Linked DNA regions of Geobacter metallireducens GS-15. The main gene of each other region encodes a partner of the protein of the gene in region 2 in a complex. Links are inferred from orthologs where the notes say so. Each region holds a gene or a part of one and is shown on either strand. Other genes may lie near its edges. The genes, in order: secY and secA.

Evidence for each region.
Region 1: the proteins of secA (region 2) and secY are in contact, whole or in part, in a crystal structure (PDB 3DIN), measured with the Thermotoga maritima proteins. The link is inferred for Geobacter metallireducens GS-15 from one-to-one orthologs. Residues at the interface, in WP_004082002.1 of Thermotoga maritima: Glu261, Ala262, Arg263, Lys300, Ala301, Arg302, Thr303, Ile304, Ile305, Leu323, Tyr324, Asp325, Pro326, Val329, Ser330, Tyr333, Ile336, Lys340, Phe345, Val349, Glu363, Phe364, Tyr374, Ser375, Gly376, Gly377, Glu393, Ile395, Thr482, Ser483; in WP_004081795.1 of Thermotoga maritima: Glu108, Gly109, Glu110, Glu111, Ala236, Glu237, Arg238, Arg239, Ile240, Thr241, Ile242, Gln243, Tyr244, Ala245, Arg246, Arg247, Val248, Thr249, Gly250, Arg251, Arg252, Val253, Tyr254, Gly256, Ala257, Ser258, Thr259, Tyr260, Leu261, Pro262.

What each region holds. Positions count from the first base shown.
Region 1 is NC_007517.1:698,471-711,406, forward strand. The notes cover bases 9,675-12,669. They hold secY (preprotein translocase subunit SecY), read left to right. Parts: upstream 9,675-10,515; coding sequence 10,516-11,823; downstream 11,824-12,669. Other genes in these bases: rpsE (30S ribosomal protein S5), read left to right, coding at 9,675-9,850; rpmD (50S ribosomal protein L30), read left to right, coding at 9,873-10,052; rplO (50S ribosomal protein L15), read left to right, coding at 10,073-10,519; GMET_RS03255 (adenylate kinase), read left to right, coding at 11,844-12,491; map (type I methionyl aminopeptidase), read left to right, coding at 12,493-12,669. Also shown: fusA (elongation factor G), read left to right, coding at 1-276; tuf (elongation factor Tu), read left to right, coding at 305-1,495; rpsJ (30S ribosomal protein S10), read left to right, coding at 1,514-1,822; rplC (50S ribosomal protein L3), read left to right, coding at 1,850-2,482; rplD (50S ribosomal protein L4), read left to right, coding at 2,505-3,128; GMET_RS03165 (50S ribosomal protein L23), read left to right, coding at 3,125-3,409; rplB (50S ribosomal protein L2), read left to right, coding at 3,437-4,261; rpsS (30S ribosomal protein S19), read left to right, coding at 4,289-4,570; rplV (50S ribosomal protein L22), read left to right, coding at 4,592-4,924; rpsC (30S ribosomal protein S3), read left to right, coding at 4,944-5,579; rplP (50S ribosomal protein L16), read left to right, coding at 5,598-6,020; rpmC (50S ribosomal protein L29), read left to right, coding at 6,010-6,198; rpsQ (30S ribosomal protein S17), read left to right, coding at 6,206-6,463; rplN (50S ribosomal protein L14), read left to right, coding at 6,477-6,845; rplX (50S ribosomal protein L24), read left to right, coding at 6,867-7,193; rplE (50S ribosomal protein L5), read left to right, coding at 7,208-7,747; and 6 more genes. UniProt on the Escherichia coli protein: The central subunit of the protein translocation channel SecYEG. Consists of two halves formed by TMs 1-5 and 6-10.
Region 2 is NC_007517.1:1,049,652-1,065,441, reverse strand. The notes cover bases 7,336-10,551. They hold secA (preprotein translocase subunit SecA), read right to left. Parts: upstream 10,236-10,551; coding sequence 7,536-10,235; downstream 7,336-7,535. Other genes in these bases: GMET_RS04755 (phenylacetate--CoA ligase), read right to left, coding at 10,379-10,551; argJ (bifunctional glutamate N-acetyltransferase/amino-acid acetyltransferase ArgJ), read right to left, coding at 7,336-7,435. In the rest of the region: GMET_RS04790 (bifunctional diguanylate cyclase/phosphodiesterase), read right to left, coding at 1-146; GMET_RS04785 (valine--tRNA ligase), read right to left, coding at 304-2,967; GMET_RS04780 (response regulator), read right to left, coding at 3,068-4,387; GMET_RS04775 (serine hydrolase domain-containing protein), read right to left, coding at 4,483-5,733; GMET_RS04770 (DUF2914 domain-containing protein), read right to left, coding at 5,798-6,142; more of argJ, read right to left, coding at 6,251-7,335; more of GMET_RS04755, read right to left, coding at 10,552-11,680; GMET_RS04750 (indolepyruvate oxidoreductase subunit beta), read right to left, coding at 11,706-12,251; GMET_RS04745 (thiamine pyrophosphate-dependent enzyme), read right to left, coding at 12,248-14,065; GMET_RS04740 (TldD/PmbA family protein), read right to left, coding at 14,212-15,549; GMET_RS04735 (N-acetyltransferase), read right to left, coding at 15,568-15,790. UniProt on the Escherichia coli protein: Required for protein export, interacts with the SecYEG preprotein conducting channel.

The DNA.
Region 1 (12,936 bases), 350 kb from region 2 along the record:
GAGCCGATCATGTCGGTCGAGGTTGTTGTTCCTGAAGAATATATGGGTGATGTCATTGGTGATCTCAACTCTCGCCGCGGAAGGATTATGGGCATGGAAGGTCGTGCCGGTGCCCAAGTGGTAAGTGCCATGGTTCCGCTGGCGCAGATGTTTGGATATGCAACTGATCTTCGTTCTGCCACGCAGGGTCGTGCTACCTACACCATGACGTTCGATCACTACGAGCAGGTTCCGAAATCGGTATCTGAAGAAATAATCGCTAAGGTAAAAGGGTAATTTATTTCCATAGGGGGAGGAATCCTACATGGCAAAGGCAAAATTCGAGAGAACAAAACCGCACGTCAACATAGGGACGATTGGTCACGTTGACCATGGCAAGACCACGCTGACCGCCGCCATCACGCGGGTTCTGGCCGAGCGCGGCCAGGCCGAATTCAAGGGCTTTGATCAGATCGACAACGCCCCTGAGGAGCGTGAGCGTGGTATCACCATCGCCACCTCGCACGTTGAGTATGAAACCGAAAAGCGTCACTATGCTCACGTTGACTGTCCCGGCCACGCTGACTACGTCAAGAACATGATCACCGGTGCGGCTCAGATGGACGGCGCGATTCTCGTTGTCTCCGCCGCCGACGGCCCCATGCCCCAGACCCGCGAGCACATTCTGCTTGCTCGTCAGGTAGGGGTTCCCTACATCGTTGTGTTCCTTAACAAGGCTGACATGGTCGATGACGAAGAGCTTCTTGAGCTCGTCGAGCTGGAGATTCGCGAACTGCTCTCCTCCTATGATTTCCCGGGCGACGACATTCCCATCATTAAGGGTTCCGCCCTCAAGGCCCTCAATGGCGACAAGGACGAGCTCGGCTCTGAAGCCATCGTCAAGCTCATGGACGCCGTCGACGCCTATATTCCCGAGCCTGAGCGCGCCATCGACAAGCCGTTCCTGATGCCCGTCGAAGACGTCTTTTCCATCTCCGGTCGCGGTACCGTTGCCACTGGTCGGGTTGAGCGTGGCGTTGTCAAGGTGGGCGAGGAAGTCGAGATCGTTGGAATCAAGACGACCACCAAGACCACTGTTACCGGTGTAGAAATGTTCCGCAAGCTCCTCGATGAAGGGCGTGCCGGCGACAACATCGGCGCCCTGCTCCGTGGTGTAAAGCGTGAAGACATCGAGCGTGGCCAGGTGCTGGCGAGGCCGGGGAGCATCACCCCGCACACCAAGTTCAAGGCCGAGGCCTACATTCTGACCAAGGAAGAAGGCGGGCGCCACACCCCGTTCTTCAACGGCTATCGTCCGCAGTTCTACTTTCGGACCACCGACGTGACCGGCATAGTAGACCTTCCCGCAGGGACCGAAATGGTCATGCCCGGCGACAACGTAGCCGTAACGGTTAACCTGATCACCCCAATCGCCATGGACGAAGGCCTGCGGTTCGCTATCCGTGAGGGTGGCCGTACTGTCGGCGCCGGTGTTGTCAGCTCTATTATCGAATAAAGCAGGAACGAGGAAGAAATGCCAAGTCAAAAAATAAGAATCCGCCTTAAAGCTTTTGATCATAAGCTTCTTGATCAATCAGTAGGTGAGATAGTCGATACTGCAAAAAGAACAGGTGCGCGGGTTGCTGGGCCAATCCCTCTCCCGACGATAATCAATAAGTATTGCGTCCTCCGGGGACCGCACGTGGACAAGAAGTCTCGAGAGCAGTTCGAAATCCGGACACATAAACGTCTCATCGATATTCTTGATCCAACACAGCAGACTGTCGACGCTCTCATGAAGCTTGATCTCTCTGCAGGCGTAGATGTTGAAATCAAGCTCTAATGCGAATGTAAGGATAGGAATTTTGCCATGAAGAAGGGATTGATTGCGAAAAAGCTGGGTATGACCCAGATCTTTGCTGATGATGGCAGGCGCATTCCAGTAACTGTAGTAGAGGCTGGGCCGTGTATCGTCTTGCAAAAGAAGACTGTTGAGACAGACGGGTACAACGCTATTCAGGTAGGTTTTCTCGCGAAGGATGCCGACAAGTCGGGGCGCGCGCTTGTAGGTCACTGCAAGTCCGCTGGCCAAGGTGTCTTTACTTATATCCGTGAGTTCAGGGTGGAGGATGTCGACAGGTATACTATTGGCGACTCTATTACCGCTGAGATCTTTGCGCCGGGTGATTATGTCGATGTGACCGGAACAAGCATTGGTAAAGGTTTCCAGGGTGTCATTAAACGGTGGGGCTTCCGTGGAGGCCGTTCATCCCATGGTTCCTGCTTCCACCGGGCTCCCGGTTCGATCGGTAGTTCTGCATGGCCGTCGCGCGTGTTCAAAAATAAGAAAATGCCAGGCCAACTCGGAAATGAGCGTGTTACGGTGCAACGTCTTCAAGTTGTCCGTGTTGACACAGCGGACAATCTGCTGCTGATCAGAGGGGCAATACCAGGCGCGAAGAATGGTATTCTGCTTCTCAAAGACAGTGTTAAAGCACGTTAGACTTGCAGGACCGGAGATAGTTATGGCTACAATCGACGTTTTCGATATCAATAAGAACAAGGTAGGTGAGATGGACCTCAGTGACGCTGTCTTTAACGGCGACGTCAGGGAATATCTCATCCATGAAGCGGTTAAGGTTCAGCTTGCAAACCGTCGCGCAGGGACCGTTGGCGTAAAGAATCGTGCGGCTGTTTCTGGTGGAGGCAAAAAGCCCTTCAAGCAGAAAGGTACCGGGCAGGCTCGCCAGGGTTGCATACGTGCACCGCACTATGTCGGTGGCGGTGTTGCCTTTGGCCCTCAAGCTAAGACCTATGCACTTTCGATGAACAAAAAGGCCAGGAAGGCTGCGGTTCGATCAGCTCTGTCCATGCTTTTCAAAGAGAATAAGCTTTCAGTCCTAGATTGCTTGTCGCTGCCATCAATCTCGACAAAGGGTTTTGTTGGCGTTCTTAAAACGTTCGACGTGACGAAGACCCTTGTTATTATTGATGAGGCAAATACGAATCTTGAGTTGTCTGCGCGCAACGTGAAGGACGTTAAGGTTCTTAAAGCTGAGCATCTTAATGTTTTCGATATTGTTAAGTTTAACAATATCATACTCACTCAGTCAGCTGTTCGGAAGATCGAAGGAGCACTGCAGTCATGAATATTTATGACATATTAAAAAAGCCTCTTGTAACGGAAAAGACCACTCTTGAAAAAGACGCAAAAAATGTGATCTCTTTCGAGGTTGACCGTAGCGCAAATAAGATAGAAATCAAGAATGCTGTCGAGAAACTTTTCAAGGTTGAAGTTTCTGAAGTAAATACTGTCAACGTGGCTGGCAAGCTGAAGCGTGTTGGTCGTCACTATGGCAAGCGTTCGAACTGGAAAAAAGCCTATGTTACCCTCAAAGAGGGAAACAATGTTGATTTCTTTGAGATATAAACACTTTGGCAGTGGAGTGAGCACATCATGGCAATAAAGACTTACAAACCAACATCAGCAGGCCGTCGGCACCAGACGTGTTCAGCGTTTGACGAGATCACGACCTCTAGTCCGGAGAAATCCCTTCTTCTTACATTGAAGAAGACAGGGGGGCGTAATAGCTTTGGTCGGATAACATCACGGCATATAGGTGGTGGTCATAAGAAAAAGTACAGGCTTGTGGATTTTCGTCGGAACAAGATTGATATTCCGGCAAAGGTTGCGAGCATCGAGTACGATCCCAACCGTAGCGCTCGTATTGCTCTACTGCATTACTCTGACGGAGAAAAGCGCTATATTCTGGCCCCATTGAACCTTAAGGTGGGCGATGTGGTGCTGGCCAGCACCAGTGCTGATATCAAGCCAGGTAACTCTCTTCCTCTTCGCGCCATACCGCTGGGTACCATTATCCATAATATCGAACTTAAAATCGGTAAAGGTGGTCAACTGGCACGGAGCGCCGGGACCTTTGCGCAACTCATGGCTAAGGAAGGGAAATATGCTCAGGTGAAGCTTCCGTCTGGCGAAGTACGGATGGTTTTGCTTGATTGTATGGCTACTGTTGGTCAGGTCGGTAATATCGATCATGAAAACGTGACGATTGGCAAGGCAGGTCGCTCGCGTTGGCTTGGCCGCAGACCGAAGGTTCGCGGTGTTGCCATGAACCCTGTCGATCACCCTCACGGCGGTGGTGAAGGTCGGACCTCGGGTGGTCGTCACCCCGTGACACCGTGGGGTATTCCGACTAAAGGGTATAAGACCAGGAAAAATAAGACATCTTCACGGTTTATCGTGAAGCCGCGTACTAAATAATAACCACTTGGTTAAAGGATAGAGACCATGGCACGTTCGATCAAAAAAGGCCCTTTTGTTGATGATCATTTGGCAAAAAAGGTTGCTGCAGAAGGGACCGGCTCCAAAAAAGTTCTCAAGACTTGGTCGCGTCGTTCAACGATCACTCCGGATTTTATCGGTCTGACTTTTGCCGTTCACAACGGGAAAAAATTTATTCCTGTTTTTGTGACCGAAAATATGGTTGGACACAAACTTGGTGAGTTTGCTCCGACGAGAACATTTTACGGCCACGCAGCAGACAAGAAGAGCAAGTTGAAGAAGAAGTAACCGGTAAAAGGAGCCTAGAGAATGGAAGCACGAGCTAAATTGTCATTTGCCCGCCTTTCCCCGCGGAAAACTCGTCTGGTTGTGGATATGGTGAGGGGTAGGGGCATACAGGATGCTCTCACTATACTTCGTTTTTCTCCGCAGCCGTCTGCAAAACTGGTATCGAAGCTTCTCCAGTCAGCAGTAGCTAACGCTGAGCAAAAGGGTGCATCAGACGTTGATAGACTATTCGTGAAAACGATTTTTGTTGACGCGGGGCCAGTTCTTAAGAGGTTTACTCCTCGTGCTATGGGGCGTGCCAGCAAAATCAGAAAGCCTACCAGCCATGTAACTGTAGTGCTGGCAGATAAGTAATCGGAATGGAGGTGATGTCTTGGGTCAGAAAGTAAATCCAATTGGATTCAGGCTTGGTGTAATCAGAACATGGGATTCGCGTTGGTATGCTGAAGCAGATTATGCGAAGCTGCTTCATGAAGATATCAAGTTGAGGAATTTCCTGAAAAAGCGCCTTTTTAACTCGGGTGTTTCCAAGATCGAGATTGAGCGTGCTGCCAGTAAGGCGAAGATCAATATCTTTACTGCTCGGCCTGGGCTTATAATCGGTAAGAAGGGTGCCGAGGTGGAAACTCTCAAGAAGGAGCTTGCCAAGCTTACTGACAAAGAGATCTACCTCAATATACAAGAAGTCAGGAAGCCCGAGCTGGATGCTCAACTGGTGTCGGAGAACGTAGCTCTCCAACTAGAGCGGCGCGTGGCTTTCCGCAGAGCAATGAAAAAAAGTGTAACTTCTGCGCTTAAGTTCGGTGCGAAGGGGATTAGGATTACATGCTCTGGTCGCCTTGGCGGAGCTGAAATGTCCCGAACTGAGTGGTACAGAGAGGGGCGCGTACCCTTGCATACGCTCCGGGCAGATATAGATTACGGCTTTGCTGAAGCCAAAACTACCTATGGGATTATTGGCGTAAAAGTTCTAATCTTTAAAGGTGAAGTTCTCCCCGGTCAAAAATAGAAACAGGAGTTTTTCCCAATGTTGATGCCCAAAAGAGTTAAGTATAGAAAGCAAATGAAGGGGCGCATGACGGGCGCTGCAATGCGCGGGGCCACACTGTCGTACGGTGATTTCGGTCTCCAGGCAACGGAGTGTGGATGGGTTGATTCCCGTCAGATAGAGGCTGCTCGTATTGCAATGACGCGTTATATCAAGAGGGGCGGAAAAATCTGGATTCGTATGTTTCCAGATAAGCCACTCACATCAAAGCCGGCTGAAACACGGATGGGAAAGGGTAAAGGATCGCCCGATTCATGGGTCTGTGTAGTGAAGCCCGGTAAAGTGCTCTACGAAATGGAGGGCGTCAGCGAGGAAATTGCACGTGAGGCGTTCCGCCTTGCTGCGAACAAGCTTCCTGTCGGGACGAAATTCATTTCCAGGAAGGAAGGTTATGAAAGCTAGTGACCTTAAAAATATGTCGGTCGAAGAACTGACGGCGAAGAATGTGGAACTGACTAAAGAGTTATTTAATTTGAGGTTCCAACTTCATACCGGAAGACTCGAGAATACAGCTAAAATCTCGGCTGTTAAGAAAGATATCGCTAGGGTAAATACTTTCCTCAGCGAAAGAAGGGGCTAGAGAAGCTATGAGTCAGCGCGGGAACAGAAAGACCCAAGTCGGCATTGTTGTGAGTGATAAAATGGATAAGACTGTTGTAGTGCAGGTTTCACATCTTGTGAAACATCCTGTCTATAACAAGTACATAAAGCGAAGTGTCAAATACAAAGCTCATGACGAAGAAAACAGCTGCAAGTCTGGCGATAGGGTACAAATCGTTGAGACTCGTCCATTGAGTAAGGACAAGCGCTGGAGAGTTCGTCAGATAATCGATAGGTTCGAGTGATCGGGAGTAAGCCATGATTCAGATGCAGACCATTTTGGATGTTGCGGATAATTCCGGAGCCAGAAAGCTATTTTGTATAAAGGTTCTTGGCGGATCCAAAAGAAAATATGCTGGAATTGGTGATATTATTGTTGCTTCTGTAAGAGAAGCGATTCCGAATTCCAAAGTGAAAAAGGGTGATGTCGTCAAGGCGGTAATTGTTAGAACCGCCAAAGAGGTTGGACGCCTTGACGGTTCGTACATCCGTTTTGACGATAATTCGGCTGTGGTTATTAACAATCAGCGTGAACCTGTCGGCACTCGGATCTTCGGTCCGGTCGCAAGAGAACTGAGGGCGCGGAAATTCATGAAAATTGTGTCTCTTGCACCTGAGGTTCTGTAATACATTTCGAGGAGATATTCCATGCTCGACAAGAAATTTCACGTTAAAAAAGGCGACACCGTTTCTGTTATCGCCGGCAAAGATAAAAGCAAGACTGGTAAAGTAATCCGTATTCTTCCCAAGAAGGATGGTGTGCTTGTGGAAGGGCTTAACATGGTTAAGCGACACATGCGTGCTCGCGGGAATGAACCAGGTGGCATTGTAGAGAAAGAGAACCCACTGCATGTTTCAAACGTTATGCTCTATTGTGACAAGTGCAAGAAACCGGTTCGCTCGAAGATGAACGTGCTTGAGGACGGCAAGAAAGTTCGTGTTTGTATCAAATGCGGCGACTCGTTTGATAAATAGGAACGGAGGAAGAGATGGCCAGGCTGAATGAGCTTTACAAGAACGAGATCGTCCCTCAGTTGACGAAGGACTTTGGATACTCGAACATAATGCAGGTTCCCAAGATTGAAAAGATAGTTGTTAACATGGGCCTTGGAGAGGCAATCCAGAATGTCAAGATCCTGGACTCGGCTGTCGAAGAGCTCGCCATGATAACTGGGCAGAAATCAGTTATTACAAAAGCAAAGAAATCTATCGCAAGTTTTAAACTGCGTCAAGGGATGCCCATTGGCTGTATGGTTACGCTTCGCCGTGAAAAGATGTTTGAATTCCTTGATCGGCTCATAAATGTAGCGCTTCCACGTGTTCGAGACTTTAAGGGTGTGTCGGGTAAGGGTTTTGATGGACGTGGCAATTATTCCCTTGGCATCAAAGAACAGCTTATTTTCCCTGAGATTGAATACGATAAGATCGACAAGATCAAAGGGCTCAACATAACCATAGTAACGTCAGCACGAAGCGATGAAGAAGGCAAGGCACTGCTCAAGCAACTTGGGATGCCTTTCAGGAACTAATATATTTGGAGGACGTCAGTGGCTAAAACATCGATGATCATAAAGGCACAACGGGGAAGCAAATTCAAGGTCCGTGAGTATAACCGTTGCCCCCTCTGCGGACGGCCCCGTGCCTATTATCGTAAATTCGATATGTGCAGGATTTGTCTCAGAAAGCTGGCTAGTACCGGTCAGATTCCGGGAGTAATCAAGTCAAGCTGGTAACGCAGTAAACTCGTTAAGAAAGAGGAGTACGCTCAATGTCGATGACTGACCCTATTGCCGATATGCTCACAAGGATACGAAATGCCAGCATGGCAAAGCTCCAGAAGGTGGATATTCCGTCTTCTAACTTGAAAGTGAGCTTGGCGAATGTCCTTAAGGCAGAAGGTTTTATCAAGAATTTTAAGGTGATCGCTGATAACAAGCAAGGCGTTTTGCGTGTTTATCTCAGATTTATTGATGAGAAAGAACCTGTCATCAGAGAGATAAAGCGTGTGAGTAAACCTGGTAGTAGGGTGTACGTTGGTAGTGATGAGATTCCTAGCGTGAAGAGTGGGATGGGGGTCGCTATTCTGTCAACGTCCAAGGGTATCCTCACCGACAAGGTTGCTCGCGAGGCGGGCGTCGGCGGTGAAGTTATCTGTACTGTCTGGTAATAATAGAGAAGGTAAGGAGCATACAAGTCATGTCCAGGATCGGCAAACGTCCTATTGAGATACCGAGCGGGGTAAAGGTTTCGTACGTAACTCCTATTCTGAAGGTCGAGGGGCCGAAGGGTTCGCTTTTACGCGAGATTATGAGCGACATCGCCCTTGAGATAGAGGAGAAGAGTGTTAGTGTTAATAGAGCCGATGATGCTATAAAGTCACGTTCGGCCCATGGCTTGACAAGAACGCTGATCAATAACATGGTCGTTGGTGTAACTAAAGGGTTCGAAAAAATACTTGAGATAAACGGCGTTGGTTATAGGGCAGAGGCAAAGGGCGATGTTCTTAGCCTTAGCCTTGGTTACTCTCATCCGATTAATTTTCCTCTCCCTAAAGGCATAACGGTTGAGGTGGATAAAATGACCAAGGTCTTTGTCAGAGGGATTGATAAAGAGCTCGTTGGCCAGACTGCAGCCAAGATTCGTTCTTTCCGCGGTCCCGAACCCTATAAGGGCAAGGGTATAAAGTATGCCGACGAGAGAATTCTGAGGAAGGCCGGCAAGACCGGCAAAAAATAGCCTTAAGGAGAAGTAACGTGAGTCCTCTCGCTCAGAAGAAAGTGGCTCACCTCAAGCGGAAGACGCGGGTGAGGAAGAAAATTCGTGGTACGACTGACCGGCCAAGGTTGAATGTATATAAGAGTGCCCGTCACATCTATGCACAGATAATTGACGATGTAACGGGTGTAACACTCGTATCTGCATCAACTGTACAAGATGAAAGCGATGCCCTCAAGTACACTGGTAACGTCGAGGCAGCGAAATGTGTCGGCGCCATGGTCGCAAAGAAGGCTCTGGAAAAGAATATTACTTCCGTTGTATTCGACCGTAACGGGTTTTTGTATCATGGAAGGGTCAAAGCCCTTGCTGATTCGGCTCGTGAGAACGGTTTGTCCTTCTAGAAGGAACAACAAGGAGGCGTGAACTTGCAGAAGATCAATCCAAATGAATTGAACCTTACTGACAAAGTTGTCCATATCAGTCGGGTCGCGAAAGTTGTTAAAGGTGGTAGGCGGTTCAGCTTTTCGGCGCTTGTTGTTGTCGGCGACGGAAGCGGTTTTGTTGGCTATGGTTTGGGCAAGGCTAATGAAGTCCCTGAAGCCATCCGCAAGGGCGTGGAACAGGCAAAGAAAAATCTTATCAAGGTTCCGATTGTCGAAGGCCAGACAATCCCCTATGAAGTTTTAGGACACTTTGGTGCCGGTCGCGTGCTTATCAAACCGGCATCCGCAGGTACTGGTGTTATCGCCGGTGGCGCAGCCCGTGCTGTTTTCGAATCAGCGGGACTTCACAATGTTCTCTCCAAGTGCCTTGGCTCAAACAATCCGCACAACGTTGTGAAGGCTGCTTTTGACGGGCTGAAACAACTTCGGAGCCCTGACGAGATTATGGCGCGGCGCGGAATGGCTGAATAGGACACATTTACGGAGGGTAAGCATGTCTGCCGGACTGAAAATTACACTGATCAAGAGTCAGATTGGAGCCCCCACGGCACAGAAAGCTGTTCTGAACGGTATGGGGCTCAATAAGCTCAATAAGACTGTTGTCTTGAAGAATACTCCAGAAATCGTTGGCATGATTGCCAAGGTTTCCCATATGGTCAAGGTTGAAGAGTAATCTACTCAGAGGTGTCTGTGATGGAACTGAATAATCTCAAGCCGGCGATCGGTGCGACTAAAGATAGGAAAAGAATTGGCCGTGGAACTGGTTCCGGTCATGGTAAAACTGCGACAAAAGGCCATAAAGGTCAAAAGGCACGTAGCGGTGGGAGCATAAAAGCCGGTTTCGAGGGGGGGCAGATGCCGATGCAGCGTCGTCTTCCCAAGCGCGGCTTCACTCCGCTTATGCGTAAGGATTATGCCATCGTCAACATTGGTCAATTGGACGTATTCGAAAGCGGCTCTACTGTGGATGCAGAGGCTCTTCTGAACGCAGGGTTGATAAGTGGCGTCAAGGACGGGATCAAGGTCCTTGCTGATGGTGATGTGACCAAGTCTCTCGTTGTCAAGGTTCACAAATACAGTGCAAAGGCAAAAGAGAAGATTGAAGCAGTTGGCGGTAAAATTGAGGAGATCACGCTTTGATAGAGGCGTTTCAAAACATCTTCAGAATACCGGAACTTAAAAAGCGAGTTCTTTTTTCATTAGGGATGCTCGCCGTTTACCGGGTAGGGTGCCATATTCCGACTCCAGGGATCGACAGCACCGCACTTGCACACTTCTTTGCACAAGCCCGTGGTACACTCCTCGGGCTTTTCGACATGTTTTCGGGGGGTGCTCTGGAGAAGCTTACGGTATTTGCTCTGGGCATCATGCCGTACATTTCGTCCTCTATTATCTTTCAGTTGTTGACGGTAGTTGTCCCTGCCATCGAAAAACTTTCAAAAGAAGGCGAATCTGGCCGCAAGAAGATTATTCAGTACACGCGGTATGGAACTATCGTTTTGAGCGTTGTTCAGGCTCTGGGCATTAGTATCGGACTCGAAAGCATGCGTGGACCAGCCGGTGAGCTTGTGGTGCCGAGTCCTGGCTGGGGATTTAGATTTATGACCGTTATTACTCTGACCGCTGGCACAGCCTTCATTATGTGGCTTGGCGAGCAGATGTCGGAGAAGGGCATTGGTAACGGTATCTCCTTGATCATTTTTGCCGGTATTGTTGCAAGGATTCCGGTGGCGCTGGGCAACTCGGTGCGGCTGCTCAAGACAGGTCAAATTTCTCTCTTTGTAATCTTGTTTATACTTGTTCTCATGTTCTTGGTTATCGCTGCGATCGTTTTTGTTGAGCGCGGCCAGCGCCGATTGCCAATACACTATGCTAAACGTGTCGTAGGGCTGAAGACGTACGGTGGTCAGACGTCCCACCTTCCTCTCAAGGTAAATATGGCGGGGGTAATACCGCCGATCTTTGCTTCTTCGATAATTATGTTTCCTGCAACAGTGGCAAACTTCATTAATATTCCCTGGGTCCAATCCGCAGCAAAGAGCCTGACGCCCGGCAACTGGGTATATGACATATTTTATGTTGCTTTTATCGTATTCTTCTGTTATTTCTACACGGCTGTTTCTTTTAACCCCGTCGATGTGGCAGATAACGTTAAAAAGCACGGCGGTTATATACCAGGCATTCGCCCCGGTAAGGAAACCTCCGAGTATTTGGATCGAGTGCTCACGAAGTTGACGTTTGCAGGTGCGATTTATATTTCAGCTGTTTGCGTTCTTCCTTCTATTCTTATAGGTAAATTCAATTTGCCGTTTTACTTTGGAGGAACGGCGCTCCTTATTGCGGTGGGTGTGGGGATGGATACCGCTGCTCAGATTGAGTCCCATTTGATAACCCGGAGTTATGAAGGGTTTATGAAGGGGGTAAGGGTTAGGGGGAGGAAGTAGTGTCTGGAAATGAAAATGCGATGAATTTGATTTTCCTTGGTCCTCCTGGCGCAGGCAAGGGGACGCAAGCTAACCTTCTTGTCGGTACGTATGGCATTCCGCAGATTTCTACCGGTGATATCCTGCGGTCAGCCGTTGCGAATCAGACTTCGCTGGGGATCACGGCTAAGTCCTATATGGATGCCGGTTCGCTTGTTCCTGATGAAGTTGTCGTGGGTATTGTTAATGAGCGACTTGCGGCTGACGATTGTGCCGCTGGTTTTATTCTTGACGGATTCCCGCGGACTGTGGCCCAGGCTGATGCGCTGGGTGGCATGTTGCAGGGGGCTGGGCGGTCGATTGCCCATGTTATATCGTTCGAAGTGGACTATGCGGTGTTGGTTGATCGTCTGACGGGACGGCGCATGTGTAGGGCATGTGGTCGTGGTTTCCATGTTCTGTATGATCGGCCATCCGTGGAAGGGCGCTGTGATAGTTGTGGCGGGGAGCTTTATCAGAGAGATGATGATAAAGTGGAGACAATCCGTCGTCGTCTTGATGTTTATGACGAGCAGACTGTTCCCCTTAAGTTGTATTATGAGCGTGCATCACTGCTGAGGAAGGTTGATGCTCTTGGCTCAATAGAATCCGTTTCTCAATCAATTCAGAACATAGTGGCGAGTAGGTAGGGTGATTGTTCTAAAGTCACCCCAGGAAATTGAAAAAATGCGCTCCGCTGGACAGATCGTGGCGGAGATTCTCGATATTTTGAGGTCTGAGGTACGGGCCGGCGTTACCACTTTGTTTCTTGACGGACTTGCAGAGTCAGAAGCGCGGAAGCGTAAGGCGGTGGCTGCATTCAAGGGGTATGGGGGGTTCCCTTATGCTCTTTGCTGCTCTCTTAATGAGCAGGTTGTTCATGGCATGCCAAGTAAGCGTGAATTAGTCGAGGGGGACATAGTCAGCCTCGATTTCGGTGTTGTTTACAGCGGATATTACGCTGATGCCGCTATAACAGTGCCTGTTTCGAAGGTTACTGCCCAAGCGGAGCGTCTTGTCAAGGTGACTGAAGAGTCTCTCTATTGTGCAATTGAGGCGGCAGTTCCCGGCAATAGGCTGTCAGATATTTCGCAT
Region 2 (15,790 bases):
AGGACACCGGTTTCGGCACGGACGATGTCGCACGCCCCGTCGCAGAGGGCGGTGTCGATGAGATCAGGGGCCCCCATGGTCAGGAGTCTCCTGATCCAGAGGTCGAGCTTGACGAGGCCGTCATTGTAGCGCTTGAGATCTGCCATAAATTACGTACGCCGGGCCTTCACTTCCGTAAGATCCCCCAACAGTCACAAATTTGACAACAAGAGGGTCAGAAAACGAAATGCAAAACACCTTCCACCCCATCGACCGAGGGATAAAAAAACGCCGCTGAGATACCCAACGGCGTGTTTTCAATGATTATTTCAGATTTCGAATCTTGTCGAGACTTGCCAGGAGAACCTCTTTCTTCTGGCTGAACTCCGTCAATTTCTCCCGCTCTTTGGCCACCACGTCTGCGGGGGCCCGCTCAACGAAGGAAGGATTGGCAAGCTTCTTCGCCAGGAACTCGATGTCCTTGTCCAGTTTGCCGATTTCCTTGAGGAGGCGCTTCTCCTCTTCCTCCACGTCCACGAGCCCCCTGAGGGGCACCGCCACCTCCACGTCACCGGCCACCGAGATGGCCGCATCGGCCGGGCGCTCCAGCCCCGTGCCGATGGCAAGGTCAGAGACCCGCGCCAGGCTCATGATGTAGACCTCGTTCTTTTTCAGGAGATCGAGGCTTGCCTCTGAACCGCAGTTGAGGATGGCGGCGATCTCCCGGGACGGGGCTACATCCATCTCTCCCCGGATGTTCCTGATCCCCCGGATCACCTCCATAACCAGCTCCATCTCGGCGGCACCGGCGGCGAAATCCCAGGCGGGGTCCGGTGTCGGCCAGGACGCGGTCATGATGGTGGCCGTGGGACGCCTGCCGGGGAGGGCCTGCCAGATCTCCTCGGTAATGAACGGCATGAAGGGGTGGAGGAGCCGCAACAGATGCTCCAGTACCAGCCAAAGGACGTAGCGGGCCGTCCGCTGGCGGGTTTCGTCACCCCGGTAGAGATCGTCCTTCACCAGCTCGATGTACCAGTCGCAGAACTCGCTCCAGGTGAAGCGGTAGAGTGCCGTTGCAGCGTCATTGTAGCGGTAGGCTTCCAGAGCCTCCTGCACATCGGCCGCGGCAGCGTTGAACCGGTAGAGGATCCAGCGGTCGGCGTTGGAGAACTCCAGACCCGCCGGATCGACGGCGTCGGGATCGAACCCTTCCAGGTTCATGAGGGCGAAGCGGGAGGCGTTCCAGATCTTGTTGGCGAAGTTCCGGTAGCCGGCGATCCGCTCCTCGGCCAGCTTGATGTCGCGCCCCTGGGCCGCGAAGGCCGCCAGGGTGAAGCGGAAGGCGTCGGTGCCGTACTGGTCGATGACCACCAGGGGATCAATGACGTTCCCCTTGGACTTGCTCATCTTCTGCCCCTGGGCGTCGCGGACCAGGGCGTGGATGTAGACGTCGCGGAACGGCACCTCTCCCATGAAGTGGAGTCCCATCATCATCATCCGGGCCACCCAGAAGAAGAGGATGTCGAAGCCGGTCACGAGGCACGAGGTGGGGTAGAAGGTCTTCAGCTCCGACGTCTGGTCGGGCCACCCCAAGGTGGAGAAGGGCCACAGCGCCGAGGAGAACCAGGTGTCCAGCACGTCGGTCTCCTGGCGGATCTCGTCGCTGCCGCACTTGGAGCACTTGGTCGGATCCACCTTGGCCACGGTGGTCTCGCCGCAGTGGTCGCAGTACCAGGCCGGTATCCGGTGTCCCCACCAGATCTGACGGGAGATGCACCAGTCGCGAATGTTCTCCATCCAGTCGTAGTAAGTGTTCTCCCACTGCTGGGGAACGATGCGGGTGCGGCCGTCCTTCACCGCGGCCAGGGCCTCTTCGGCCAGGGGGCCCACCTTCACGTACCACTGGAGCGAGAGGTAGGGCTCAACCACGGTCTTGCAGCGATAGCACCCACCCACGGCCAGGGCGTGGTCGTCGATCTTCTCCAGGAGCCCCTGGGCCTCCAGGTCCTCCACGATCTTCTTCCGGGCAGCGAAGCGGTCCATCCCCTCGTACTGGTGGCCGGCGGCATTGATGACCCCCGACTCGTCAAAGACATTGATCACGTCGAGATTGTGGCGCCGCCCCACCTCGAAGTCGTTGAAGTCGTGGGCCGGCGTTATCTTCACCACGCCGGTGCCGAACTCCCGGTCCACGTAGTCGTCGGCCACCACCGGAATCTGCCTGTTCAGCAGCGGCAGGATGACCGTCTTCCCCACCAGGCCGGCGTAGCGCTCGTCCTCGGGGTGGACCGCCACGGCGGTGTCCCCCAGCATGGTCTCGGGGCGGGTGGTGGCAACCACGACGAAACGGCCCGGTTCATCCGCCACGGGGTAGCGGAGATGCCAGAGGTTTCCCGCCTTCTCCTCGTGCTCCACCTCGATGTCCGAGAGGGCCGTGTGGCAGCGAGGGCACCAGTTGATGAGGCGGTTGTCCCGGTAGATGAGCCCTTCCTCGTAGAGGCGGACAAAGACCTCGCGCACGGCCCGGGAGAGCCCCTCGTCCATGGTGAAGCGCTCCCGCTCCCAGTCGCAGGAGGCACCGAGGCGCTTCAGCTGCCCGATGATCTGCCCGCCGGACTCGGCCTTCCACTTCCAGACCCGCTCGATGAACGCGTCGCGCCCCAGTTCGTGGCGGCTCTTCCCTTCGGCGGCAAGCTGCCGCTCCACCACGTTCTGGGTGGCAATGCCGGCGTGGTCGGTGCCGGGCATCCAGAGGACATTGTGGCCGCTCATCCGCTTCCATCGGCAGAGGACGTCCTGGAGGGTATTGTTGAGGGCATGCCCCATGTGGAGGGCCCCCGTGACGTTGGGAGGAGGGATGACGATGCTGTAGGAAGGCTTGTCGCTCACCGCTTCGGCGCGGAAGTACCCTTCCCGCTCCCACGTCCGGTACCACTTCTCTTCAACGGCCTGGGGTTCGTAGACCTTTGCCAGTTCCTTGTCTGCCATTGGGATAACCTCTTTCATCTGCAAAATGAAAAATGGGGATGTGTCATCCCCATTTCAGCGCAACAATTCCTGCCGGTCCCTGCCCCCCGGTCCCCGGTTCCTAACTGCCTTCCTTGATCCGGCGGATCTCTTCCTTGATGAGGGTTTCGGCCAGATCGGGCACCACTTCCCACGCGATCCGCTCGATGACCTCCCGGGAAATGCGGGAGATGGCTGCAGCAAGCTGCTCCTCGGTCAGGGTGATGGTCCCTCCACCCCCCTCGACAGCGGGCGCAGCAGTGAAGGACGCGGATGACGGAACCGGTTTCTCTTCAGGAGCAAATGAAGATACCCCGGCGGCCGGAGTAAATTCCGTTTTCAAGGGCATTTCAAAGGGCTCGATGCCCGGGTCAAACGCTCCGGAAACCGGCGTTTCGGAAATGCTTCCGTACGGCTCAACAACGCTTTCAGCGCTCTCCTCGCCGAATACGAATGACTCATCCATGGGGGGAGCACTGAAGGGTGCCGGTTCGACGGAAGCTGACGGAGCAGGCGTTTCCGCCGCCACGGCAAAACCGAACTCGTCGCTGGCAGAGGCAAAGCCGAAATCGACCGACTCGGCGGCAGGCCCCGTTCCGGCACCAAAGACGTCCGGAGTCTGTTCCAGCCCAAAGGGAGAAACCTCGTCTACTGCGGCGGACGCTCCATCGGCAGCCGCCTGGCTGGACTTGACAGGCTCGTCACCGACAACCTCGTCCTCAAGCTCGAAAGCACCCCAGAGATCATCGGCGGGAGATGCCTCCTCAACCGCGAAGACAAAGGGTTGCGGTTCGGGCACGGTTACCTTGGCGGCCGTGGGTTCGGGGGTGGGAGGTGGCGTCACGGCCGGCTGGGGCTCACTGGACGCGGGTTCGTCGAATTCAATGGCAAAGGACTCAACCGGCCCGGCAGCAACTGGTGCAACGGACGCAATTGATTCAGCCGCCTCTGCCACTGTCGGCGCCGCAGGCGGCGTCACGGCCGTCATAGTCGGTGCTGCTGCCGCCACTGACGGCGCCCCGGCCCGGCTTTTGCCAAGATCAAGGAGAGTTTTGACCTTGTCGATAAGTTGCTGGGACTCGAAAGGCTTGGAGATGAAATCGTCGGCGCCGCACTGGCGGGCCTTCTCCTCGTCAAAGGGCTCGAAGGCACCGGTCATGAGGAGGATGGGGACAGTGCCGAGGGCGGGATCCTTCCGGATGGCGGTACAGACCTCGTAGCCGGACTTGCCGGGCATGAGGGCGTCCACCAGCATCACATCAGGGGTGACTTCGCGGGCCTTCTCCACAGCGGAGTCCCCATTGTCAACGACAGTAAGGTCGCAGTCCTCGTTGGCGAAGATGATCCCCACGACCTTCTGGATTGTGATGCTGTCGTCGGCAAGGAGAATCCTGTTGCCCATGAAAAAACCTCCTCGGATAGGAGCGCCGTAAGTCCTGAAAAACCGCGAACAACCGCGGAAAAACTAGCACAGCCCCCCGGTGGGTGTCAAGATGTTTACCGGCCCTGCGGGGCCTTGAACATGGCGATTTCGGACAGTTCCCGAAGGTCTGGGTGGAGCATGGCAAAGGCCACCGTGGAGAGATCGTTCCTGAGCTTCGAGAATGCCCGCGTGCTCCGGTAGTCGAGTCGCGAGGAGAGGAGAACCACGAAGACGTCGTTCTCGGGATCGATCCAGAGGGAGCTTCCCGAATAGCCGGTGTGCCCGAAGGAGGCTTCGGAAAACCCTCTCCCCTTCGGCGAAGAGTAGGGTGACGCGATGTCCCATCCCAGGCCCCGGCGCACCGTGCCGCCACGGGAGAAATGGGGGGCCGCCATCTGGCGCAGGGTCGGGGCCGCGAGCACCCGCTGGCCGTCAAGCTCTCCATCGCCAAGAATCATGCGGCAAAAGCGGGCCAGGTCGCCGGCCGTGGTAAAGATTCCCGCGTGTCCAGCCACGCCGTCAAGGAGCCTGGCCGTGGTGTCCTGAACCTTCCCGAATTGGGGACCGCCCCCGACATCAAGGGTTGCCGCGCAGCGGCCGGCAGCGGCCGGACCGGGATTGAAACAGGTCGCCGTCATGGCAAGGGGGCCATAGACGGTTTCAGACACGACGCGGTCCAGCGGTGTGCCGGTCACCCGACGTACCAGTTCTCCCAGGAGGATGAAATTGATATCGGCGTACCGGAAACGGTGGCCGGGTTCCCCCTTGAGCTTCTGGCGGGCAACCCCTTCGAGGGCGCTCAGGAGAGGACTTGAGGCTGAAAGCGGGAAGTCGTCGAGCCCCGAGGTATGGGTCAGCAGATGCTCCACCAGGACCCCATCCTTCCCCTTGCCGGCGAACTCGGGAAACCAGCGGGTGACGGGATCGGCAAGGGAAAGTCGCCCTTGCTCCACCAACCCCATGACAACCGGCGCCGTGGCCACCACCTTGGTGAGGGATGCCACATCGAAAATGGTTTCTGTCGAGACCGGAAGGGCGCCGGACTCACCGGAGACCCTGCCGAAGGCCGATTCGTAGACGATGCCGTGGCGATTTCCCACGACCACCACCCCCCCGGCGACGAGCCCGTCGGCCATGGCCTTGTCCATCAGGCGCGAAACGGTATTCTGCCATGGAAAGGGGGCGAGAGGGGTGTCGCCGGCGAACACCGGCAGAGAGGTAAAAAGGATGAGGAGCAGAATGAAGAGCTTACGGCACATAGCGGACCCCATCACCAGACGATTGGTAGCAGACTCCAGCTTTTCTTGCAAAACAGGGGCCATCATTCGGCTCTCCAGAAACGGCAAAGGGGAGTTGCCTCCCCTCCAGAGCGTCTGTGCGAACCGGTCCTCAGTTTATCCGGAACTCAACCGCCTTCAGCAGCTTCCCTGCGCTGTCGAGGGCTTCAACCCGCCATGTGCCGATGGAATCGCGGTCAATGGGACGCTTGCTCCAGGTGCGCCACTTCTGGCCCTTGACCTGAAGCTCCTGCTCGCCCACCACTTCACCGTTCCGGTACCAGACGTGCCGGATGGGCGTCTCCTCCCCCGAAGGATTGACGATCCGGGTGAAGCAGTAGAGGGCGGGAACCGACCGGTGATTGATCCGCCGGACCGCATCGATGGGATTGTTGCGGGAGACCTTGGTCGTAACGGCCATCTCGGTGATCCGCAGGGAGCCGCCCTCGGCAGCCATTGACGCTGTCGCTCCAGGCAGACACAACCAAAATGCCGTCAGAAATGCGAACAGTTTTCTCATGAGCATTACCCCCGTGCCGTAGAAGCAGGTTCGTCCGCGCTTTCCTCAGGTCCGGTAATCGGCGTTGATCTTGACATAGTCGTAGGAGAGGTCCGACGTATAGACCGTGGAGACCCCCTCGCCCAGGTGGAGATCAACCGTCACGCTGAATTCCCTCTTTTTGAGGATCTCGGTCCCCCGCGCTTCCGCATCGCCACCAGTAAAGACCCCGGCTCTAACCATCTGCACGTCATCAAAGAACAGTTCGGTCCGGTCAGGATCCACTTCGGCGCCCGAGTACCCCACCGCCGCGAAGATCCGTCCCCAGTTGGCGTCCTGGCCGAAGAATGCGGTCTTCACGAGGCACGAGTTTGCCACCGCCATGGCTGCCCGCTTGGCGTCGGCATCGGACCGGGCCCCCTTGACGGTGATCTCCACGAACTTTGTGGCCCCCTCACCGTCCTTGACGATGAGCTTGGCAAGAGCCAGGAGCACCTCGTCCAGAAGCCGCACAAACTCGGCAGCATCGTCGCTCCCGGCAGAGAGCACCGGGTTGCCGGCAGCGCCGTTGGCCATGATGAGGGCGGTGTCGTTGGTGGAGGTGTCGCCGTCCACGGTGATGGCATTGAAGGAGCGCTCCACCCCGGCGGCAAAGACCGTCCGGAGCCACGTCGGGTCCACCGCCGCGTCGGTCACGATAAAGGCGAGCATGGTGGCCATGTTGGGCATGATCATCCCTGCCCCCTTGGCGATGCCGGCTACGGTGTACTCCATGCCGCCGGCCTTCCCCGTCCTGACCTCCATCTTGGGAAAGGTGTCGGTGGTCATGATGGCGCGGGCCACGTCGTCGAAGGTGCCCGTGCCGAGTCCCCGGACAAGGGGAGGAATCCCGGCTCGCATCCGCTCCATGGGAAGGGGCACGCCGATGACGCCGGTGGAGCAGACGAGCACCTCCTCCTCCGCGGAACCGACCCCGTCGGCCACAAGCCGCGTCGTCTCCCGGGCATCGGCCAATCCGACAGGACCGGTGCAGGCGTTGGCGTTCCCGCTGTTGACGACAATTGCCCGGCAGGCGCCCTTTTTCGTCCGTTCCTGATCGAGGAGGACCGGCGCCGCCTTCACCGCGTTCGTGGTATAGACCCCTGCCACCGCAGCCGGCGTTTCGGAGACAATCAGTGCCAGGTCCAGGCGCCCCGGCTTCTTGATGGCCGCCTCCACGGCGGAGAATTTGAATCCTTTTATGTTCATCATGCCCTCCGCTTGTTTTCGCGTAGGGGGGTGATTAATCACGCCCTATCCTCACGGCAAGCAATCCGGGCGCAACGAATTGCGCCCCCACATGAAATCCCGATCATTTCCCACAGCACTTCTTATACTTCTTCCCGCTCCCGCAGGGGCACGGATCGTTGCGGGAAGCGCTCTTCTTGCTCCTGGCCGGCTGGGGAGCTGTTGCCGGCTCCTCGCCGAGATTGAATACTATCTTCTTCTGGGCCTGTTGCTGCTGTTCCTCTTCCATCCGTTCCACGTCTTCCTCGCGGGCGATCTGGACCCAGAAGATCTTCTCCACGGTTTCTTCGGCGATGCGGGCCATCATATCCATGAAGAGGCGGTAGGCCTCCTTCTTGTACTCCTGCTTCGGGTCCTTCTGGCCGTACCCCCTGAGGCCGATCCCCTCCTTCAGGTGGTCGATGGAGAGGAGATGGTCCTTCCACTGGCTGTCGATAGCCTGGAGCATGATCACCTTGATGAGGTGATCCATGAGCTCGTCGCCGAAGGAAGCCAGCTTCCCTTCATAGGCCTCATGAACCGATTCCTTGAGGAGCTTGCGGAAGCTCTCGGGGGCGAGCCGGTCCATGGTTTCGGCCGGGATGTCGATCTGGAAGCCGAAGGTCTTGTAGACCGCCTCGACAATGGCCTGCCAGTCCCATTCGGAGGCGTGGACCTTGTCGATGGCGAAGGCCGCGGCGATGTCCTCGATGGTGTCGTCGAGCATCTGGGTGAAGTTGCCGCGGATGTCCTCCCCGGCCAGGATTTCCCGGCGCTGGGTGTAGATGACCTCGCGCTGCTTGTTCATGACGTCGTCGTACTCAATGAGGTGCTTGCGGATCTCGAAGTTGTGGGCCTCCACCTTCTTCTGGGCGTTCTCGATGGCCTTGGTGATCATGCCGTGGGTGATGGCCTCCCCCTCCTCGATCTTGAGGAAGTCCATGATCTTGGAGACCCGCTCGGAGCCGAAGATGCGCAGGAGATCATCCTCCAGCGACAGGTAGAAGCGCGATGATCCCGGGTCACCCTGGCGGCCGGAACGGCCCCGGAGCTGGTTGTCGATGCGCCGGGATTCGTGGCGCTCGGTGCCGAGGATGTGAAGGCCGCCCAGCTTCACTACCTCGTCGTGCTCGGCCGCGCACTCCGCCTTGTACTTGGCAAGGATAGCGGCGTACTCCTCATCCGCGGCATCGGGGTTCTCCCGGCGCCACTGCTTGGCCAGGGAATCGGGATTCCCCCCCAACACAATGTCGGTACCGCGGCCGGCCATGTTGGTGGCGATGGTCAGCATCCCCTTGCGCCCCGCCTGGGCCACGATCTCGGCCTCCCGCTCGTGCTGCTTGGCATTGAGGACGTTGTGGGGAATCCCCTGTTTTTTGAGGAGTTCCGAAAGGATCTCGGACTTCTCGATGGAGATGGTACCGACGAGGACCGGCTGCCCCTTCTGGTGGCAATCCTTGATCTCTTCGATTACGGCGGCGAACTTCTCCCGCTCGGTCTTGTAGATGACGTCGGGGAAGTCGGGGCGGAGCAGGGGCCGGTTGGTGGGGATAACCGTCACGTCCAGCTTGTAGATCTTGTGGAATTCCTCGGCCTCGGTGTCGGCGGTACCGGTCATGCCCGAGAGTTTCTCGTACATCCGGAAGTAGTTCTGGAAGGTGATGGTGGCCAGGGTCTGGTTCTCGTTCTCGATCTCCACCCCCTCCTTGGCCTCGATGGCCTGGTGGAGGCCGTCGGACCAACGGCGTCCCGGCATGAGGCGGCCGGTGAACTCATCGACGATGATGACCTCCCCTTCCTTCACCACATAGTCCACGTCGCGCCGGAACAGGGCATGGGCCCGCAGGGCCTGGTTCACGTGGTGGAGGAACTCCATGTGGCGCGGGTCGTAGAGGTTGTCAATCTTCAAGAGCTTCTCCACCTTCAGCACACCCTCCTCGGTGAGGGTGGCGGAGCGGGCCTTCTCATCCACGGTGAAGTCGCCGGTGTATTCCTTTTTCTTGCCCGAGAGGGTGTTGGCCTCCACCTCCTTCATCTCCCCCTTTTTCAGGTGGGGGATGACCCGGTCGATGATGTAGTACTTGTCAGTGGAGTCCTCGGTGGGGCCGGAGATGATGAGCGGCGTCCGGGCCTCGTCGATGAGGATCGAGTCAACCTCGTCCACGATGGAGAAATAGAAGGGACGCTGCACGTAGTCGTCCAGGGAGAACTTCATATTGTCCCGCAGATAGTCGAAGCCGAACTCGTTGTTGGTGCCGTAGGTGATGTCGGCGGCGTAGGCCTCGCGGCGCTCCTCGTCGTCGAGGCCATGGACGATGACGCCGACGGAGAGGCCGAGGAAGTTGTAGATCCGTCCCATCCAGTCGGAGTCGCGCTTGGCCAGGTAGTCGTTGACCGTGACCACATGTACCCCTTTGCCGGTAAGGGCGTTCAGGTAGGCAGGGAGGGTAGCCACAAGCGTCTTACCCTCGCCGGTCTTCATCTCGGCGATCTTGCCGCTGTGGAGCACCATGCCGCCGATGAGCTGCACGTCGAAGTGGCGCATGTTGTGGACTCTCTTGCCCGCCTCGCGGCAGACGGCAAAGGCCTCGGGGAGGAGGGAGTCGAGGGATTCCCCCTTGGCGCAACGCTCCTTGAACTCGGAGGTTTTATTCCTGAGCTGGTCGTCGGTGAGCGCTGCCATCTGGGGCTCCAGCCCGTTGATCTTTTCCACGATGGGCCAGAGGCGCTTCAGTTCCCGCTCGTTCTTGCTTCCCACGATCTTCTTGATGATGGATCCGAACATTATGAGGTGTCTCCTGGAAGGAATATTTTTTAGGGAAATGCAACGGAGAACGGTAGCACAAAGGGGTGAAATGCTCAACAGAATCCGTGTCGAGTCTGGCGTTCAACGTATGTCGTCACGCAATCGTTGCATGTTGAGCACCGTTAGTACTTCCGGTTGTCATACATCCTTCTGGTCTTCCCCTCCGAGCGGGGGAGCTCGCCGTAGGGGAGGACAACCACCTCACAGGAAACCATGAGGCTGTGCTTGACGGCAGAGGCGACCTTTCGGGCAAGGGCCGGGTCGTCGGCCGGAGCACCGTCCTCGCCCCGCTCCACGCGGATGGTCATGTAGTCGCGGCCGTCGGCGCCATGGTCGAGAACTACCTGGAATTCGCTCCCGACCCCCGCCACGGTATCGAGAATCTCATCGATCTGCCCCGGGTAGATGTTGACGCCGCGGAAGATGACCACGTCGTCGGAACGGCCGAGAATCCGGTCGTGACGGGGGAACGTGCAGCCGCAAGGGCAGTCACCGGGGATCAGCCGGGTGAGGTCCCGGGAGCGGTAGCGAATGAGGGGCGCCGCCTCCTTGCGGAGGGTCGTGAAGACCATCTCACCCACCTCCCCGGGTGCCACCGGCTGAAGGGTTTCGGGATCAAGGATTTCGAGGAGATAGTAGTCGGCCCAGTAGTGGACGGCGCCGTTTGCCCCCGGAGCGGCACAGGAAAGGCCGGTGCCGGGGCCGTAGACCTCGGTGAGGCCGGTGATATCGTGAACCGATTCCGCCCCGAGCCCCTCCCGGATTTTGGCGAGCATCGCCTCGCTGGAGCGCTCGGCCCCGAGAATCACCTTCCTGACCTTTATCCGGTCCCTGAGCCCCCGCCGCTGGACTTCCTCCGCCAGGAGCAGCCCCATGGAGGCGGTGCAGCAGACCACCGTGGACTGGACGTCCGTGAGGAAGGTGGTCTGGAGTTCCAGGTTCCCCGGCCCCACCGGCACAGCCAGGGCGCCGTAGCGCTCGCAGGCGGCCTGGAAGCCGATTCCAGCGGTCCAGAGCCCGTAGCCGACGCAGATCTGGACCCGGTCCTCCCGCGTCACCCCCGCCAGCTCGTAGCAGCGGCAGAACATCCGGGCCCAGTCGTCCAGATCCTTCTGGGTGTAGCAGAGGATCTTCCTCTTGCCGGTAGTACCGGATGATGAGTGGATCCGGACAATCTCCTCAAAGGATGCCGACCGGAGCGGAAAGGGATAGCCGGCCCGCAGGTCATCGGCTGTGGTAAAGGGAAGTCTGCGCAGGTCGTCGAGGGTGCGGATATCCTCCGGCGAGACGCCGGCCTGCTGGAACCGCTCCCGGTAGAAGGGGGAGTTGTTCCAGGCGTGGGCGACGGTCCATTGCACGCCGGCAAGCTGCAGCCGTTCAAGGTCGGCAGGGGAAGAAAAGGGGGCGGGAAAACGTGTGAGCATCGTTTATGAAACCTCCGGACGAAAATCAGCCTGCTGCATTCTCCATCCCCAGACGAAGGGCCGCCAGGGAAGCGTCCCGCAGCTTCCCCTTCTCGACCAGGCGCCGTTCTATGGTCCCGATGACCTGGTCGGGAGAGAAGAAGTCTCCCGAGGCGGCGAACCGCGCCACGGCATAGCCGATAAGGATCAGGTTGAGGGACTGGGGATTGCCGAGCTCCAGGGCAAGGGTATCAGCATCGATGACATGGACCGGATGGCCGTCGAGGCCAGCCGGCGCGGCCTTGGCGTTCACGACGACCCAGCCGCCGGGACGAAGGAAATGACGGTGGATCGCCACGTTCTCCGCCTTCATGGCGATGAGTCCGTCGGCGCGCCCCGGTCTCACGAGGGGGCTCGAAAACTCCCCCGCTTTCAGGTGGGAGATGACCACTCCCCCCCGCTGGGCCATGCCGTGGGTCTCGGAGGTCATGACCGGCATCCCCAGGCTGATAGCGGTTTCGGCGAGGATGCGGGTCAGGAAGAGGATTCCCTGGCCGCCGACGCCACTGATGATGAGCTGCTGACCGGTCATTGTCCCACCTCCTCGATTGCCAGCCGCGGGCAGACGTCGATGCAGACACCGCAGTCGGTGCAGATGAGGGTGTCGATGGCGACCCGCTTCTCCTCCTCGTCATAGACCAGGGCCGGGCATTCGAACTGGGTGGTGCAGTAACGGCAGCCGTTGCAGGCGTCGCTGATGGCAACCTTTCGCCGCGGCGGGCGGTCCCCCTTGAAGGTGCGGTCCACCACGCAGGGCTGGCGGGCGATGACCACGGCAAGCCCGTCGGTCCGGGCAAAGGCGACCGCTTCCTTCATGAGGTCGGTGAACGCCGGAAGGTTGCCGGGGCGCCCCACCTTGCAGAACTTCACCCCGCAGGCCCTCACGAGCCCCTCCATGTTGACCGTGGCCGTGGGGACCCCGCCAGCCCCCCACCCCAAGGCCGGGGTCGGCTGGTTGCCGGTCATGGCGGTGGTGGCGTTGTCGAGGATCACGAGGACGAACCGGGCATCCTGGACTACCGCGTCGATGAGGGGGGGAATGCCGGCGTGGAAGAAGGTGGAATCGCCGATGGTGGCGACGATGTCGGGAACCTCGCCGCCGATCTTGTGGGCGTGGTAGAAGCCGCAGGCCTGGGAGACCGCTGCCCCCATGCAGAGGACGGTGTCAACGCCTCCCAGGTTGATGCCGAGGGTGTAGCAGCCGATATCCGACGGAAAGATTCCCTTGGGGGCGGCACGCTTGATGGCATAGAAGCTGGCCCGGTGGGGGCAGCCGGGGCAGAGGGTCGGACGGCGGCCCCCTTCGGCGGCGGGAGCGGGAGCTTCCGGGGTTTCGATCCCGGCAAAGGAGGCAATGAGCCCCTCGATCAGCTCCGGCGACAGCTCTCCCACTTCGGGGACGAAGCCCGAGCGTTTCCCCTTGACTCGGTAGCGGTCGGCTAACTGCAGTTCCATGACGCCGGTGGTCTCTTCGAGAACGAGGATCTCGTCGTATTGTTCGAGGACAGTGGTCACGAAGTCCCCATGGAGCGGATAGGGCTGTACCACCTGCCAGAGGGGGAGCGTCTCCCGGAGCCCCAGGTCATTCAGCACTTCGCGGGCATGGGCCGCGGCGACGCCGGAGGCGACGATGGCCCGACGGGCCGGGGCAGCAGGATTAAGGAGCCGGGGAGCGGTGGGCTCCCAGGCGGCGATCTTTGCAAGCTTCTCCTCCAGTTCCAGGTGGAGACGGTGGCGAAACTTGGGGGTGGCGGCCCAGCGGGCCGGGTTTTTCTCGAAAAGGGCTTTGCGGTCCGATGGGGCCACGGGACCGGGGAGGATGTCCTGGTTGGCGTGGCAGACCCGGGTGGTGGGGCGGAGCATGACCGGAATCTCGAAGGCCTCGGAGAGCTCGAAACCGACTTTCACCAACTCCCGGGCCTGTTCCGGCGAGTCGGGGTCCAGCACCGGCACCTTGGCGCCCATGGCCATGAGGCGGCTGTCCTGCTCGGTCTGGGAGGAGTGGGGACCGGGGTCGTCGGCGCTGATGACCAGAAAGCCCCCCTTTACCCCCAGGTAGGCGGCGCTCATGAACGGGTCGGAGGCCACGTTGAGCCCCACCTGCTTCATGGCGGTTGCGGCCCGCAGTCCCGCCTGGGACGCCGCATAGGCGATCTCCAGGGCCACCTTCTCGTTCACCGCCCACTCCACGTGCATGGGGAGATCATAACGGGCCCGCCACTGGGCCACGGACGAAAGGATCTCCGAGGCGGGGGTACCGGGATAGGAGGCCACCACGTTGCATCCTGCCTCCACAAGGCCGTGGGCCATGGCTTCATTGCCGAGCAACAGCATTCGTTCACTCACCTGCTTTTCCTCCCAACGCAAAATCAGAGAATTCTCCGCACTCGCCCGGTGTTTGTCAACCTGAAATCACGAAACCGCCACCCGGTATTAATCCGAACATGGCGGTTTCATTGACCGGCCCGGTACTCCGGGTCTGTAATGGCAGCCTACTCGCCGCTCACATCAAGGGCTGCGATCCGCAGCGACGGCGCCCCCACGGTGCCGTAAAGCCGAAGGTCGTTCCCCACCCCTTCCACTCCCTGGAAGAGTTCCAGAATATTCCCGGAGATGGCGATTCCCTTGACCGGAACCGTCACCTTCCCCTCTTCGATGAGGAAACCGGCGGCCCCCACGGAGAAGTCGCCGGAGATGGGATTGGCGGTGTGCATCCCCATGACGTCGGTGAGAAGGATCCCCCGCCCGATGCCGGCCATGAGGTCATCGAAGGGGACGGTGCCGTTCTCGATGAAGAGGTTGGACACTCCCATGTGGGGAGGGGACTTGATGCCGCCGCGGCTGGCATTGCCGGTGGAAGCGACACCGTCTTTTCGGGCCCGGAGAGTGTCGTAGAGGTAGCCACGGAGCACGCCGTCCTCCACGAGGATTGTGTTCTGCTTCGGCACCCCCTCGGCATCGAAGGGGGCAGTCCCCATGCCGCCGGGGAGGGTCCCGTCATCCCGAATCCGGAGGAGGGGGCTGACAATCCGGGTTCCCTTTTTCCCCACCAGGAGCGACTTCCCCTTCTGGACGCTCTCGGCCAGGAAGGCGGAGGCGAGCACCTCCAGGATTTCGGTGGCCACGTAGTTGTCGAGAACCGCCGGACAGCGCATGGTCGGGATCTTCGCGGCCCCCAGAAGCCCCACCGCCTTGGCCACGGCCCGTGTCGCGATCCGGTCAACGGACAGATCGGTGAAATGGTTGGCGAAGTCGAAGTCCCACCCCATCTGGGAATTGCCGCTTTCCTCGGCGATAGCCGAGACGCTGGCCGACACCGACGTACCCCGGCAGGTGGCATCGACGCCACGGGAGTTGACGATACGGGTCTCCACCGTCGACTCGCCGAAGGAGCATTTGCGCACCCGCTTCACCCGCGGGTCGGCAGCCATGACGAGCCGCTCCAGCTCCATGGCCCGCGCCACCTTCTCCGCTTCGGGCACGGCCGCCAGCCCCTCGTCGTAGAGCCCGGGGATCTCCGAACCGGGACGGGGCTCGGGAAAGGCATGGTGCTCATCGGGGGTCTGGGCTCCGGCCCCCACGAGGGCGTTTTCCACCATGCGGGCAAGGTCGGCAGGCTCCATGCTGGTGGAGTACGAGAACCCCATGCCGCCGTTCTTCAGGACCCGGATGCTTACCCCGCCCGGGGCGGAGCACTTGAAGGTGTCCACCTTCTGCTCCTTCACCTCGATGGAGAGTAGGCGCGACGTTGCGGCGGCAACCTCCCACCCGTCCAGGGGACGGTCCTTCAGGAGGGTGGCGACGGTTTCGATCATTTCATTTGTGTTCATGGGCATACCTGTCGAGGACTATTCGAGGTCCAGGATCATTGCGATCTCGTCGCAGTCGGGGAATTTCACGCACTTCATGCAATCGCCCCACACCTTGTGGGGAAGCTCCGACTTGTCCACGATCCGCATCCCGAACGTGCCGAAGAAATTGGGCTTGTAGGTGAGGCAGAAAACCCGCTTGAGCCCCAGTTGGCGGGCCTCGTCGATGCAGGCGTTCACGACCTGGGTACCGATCCCCTTC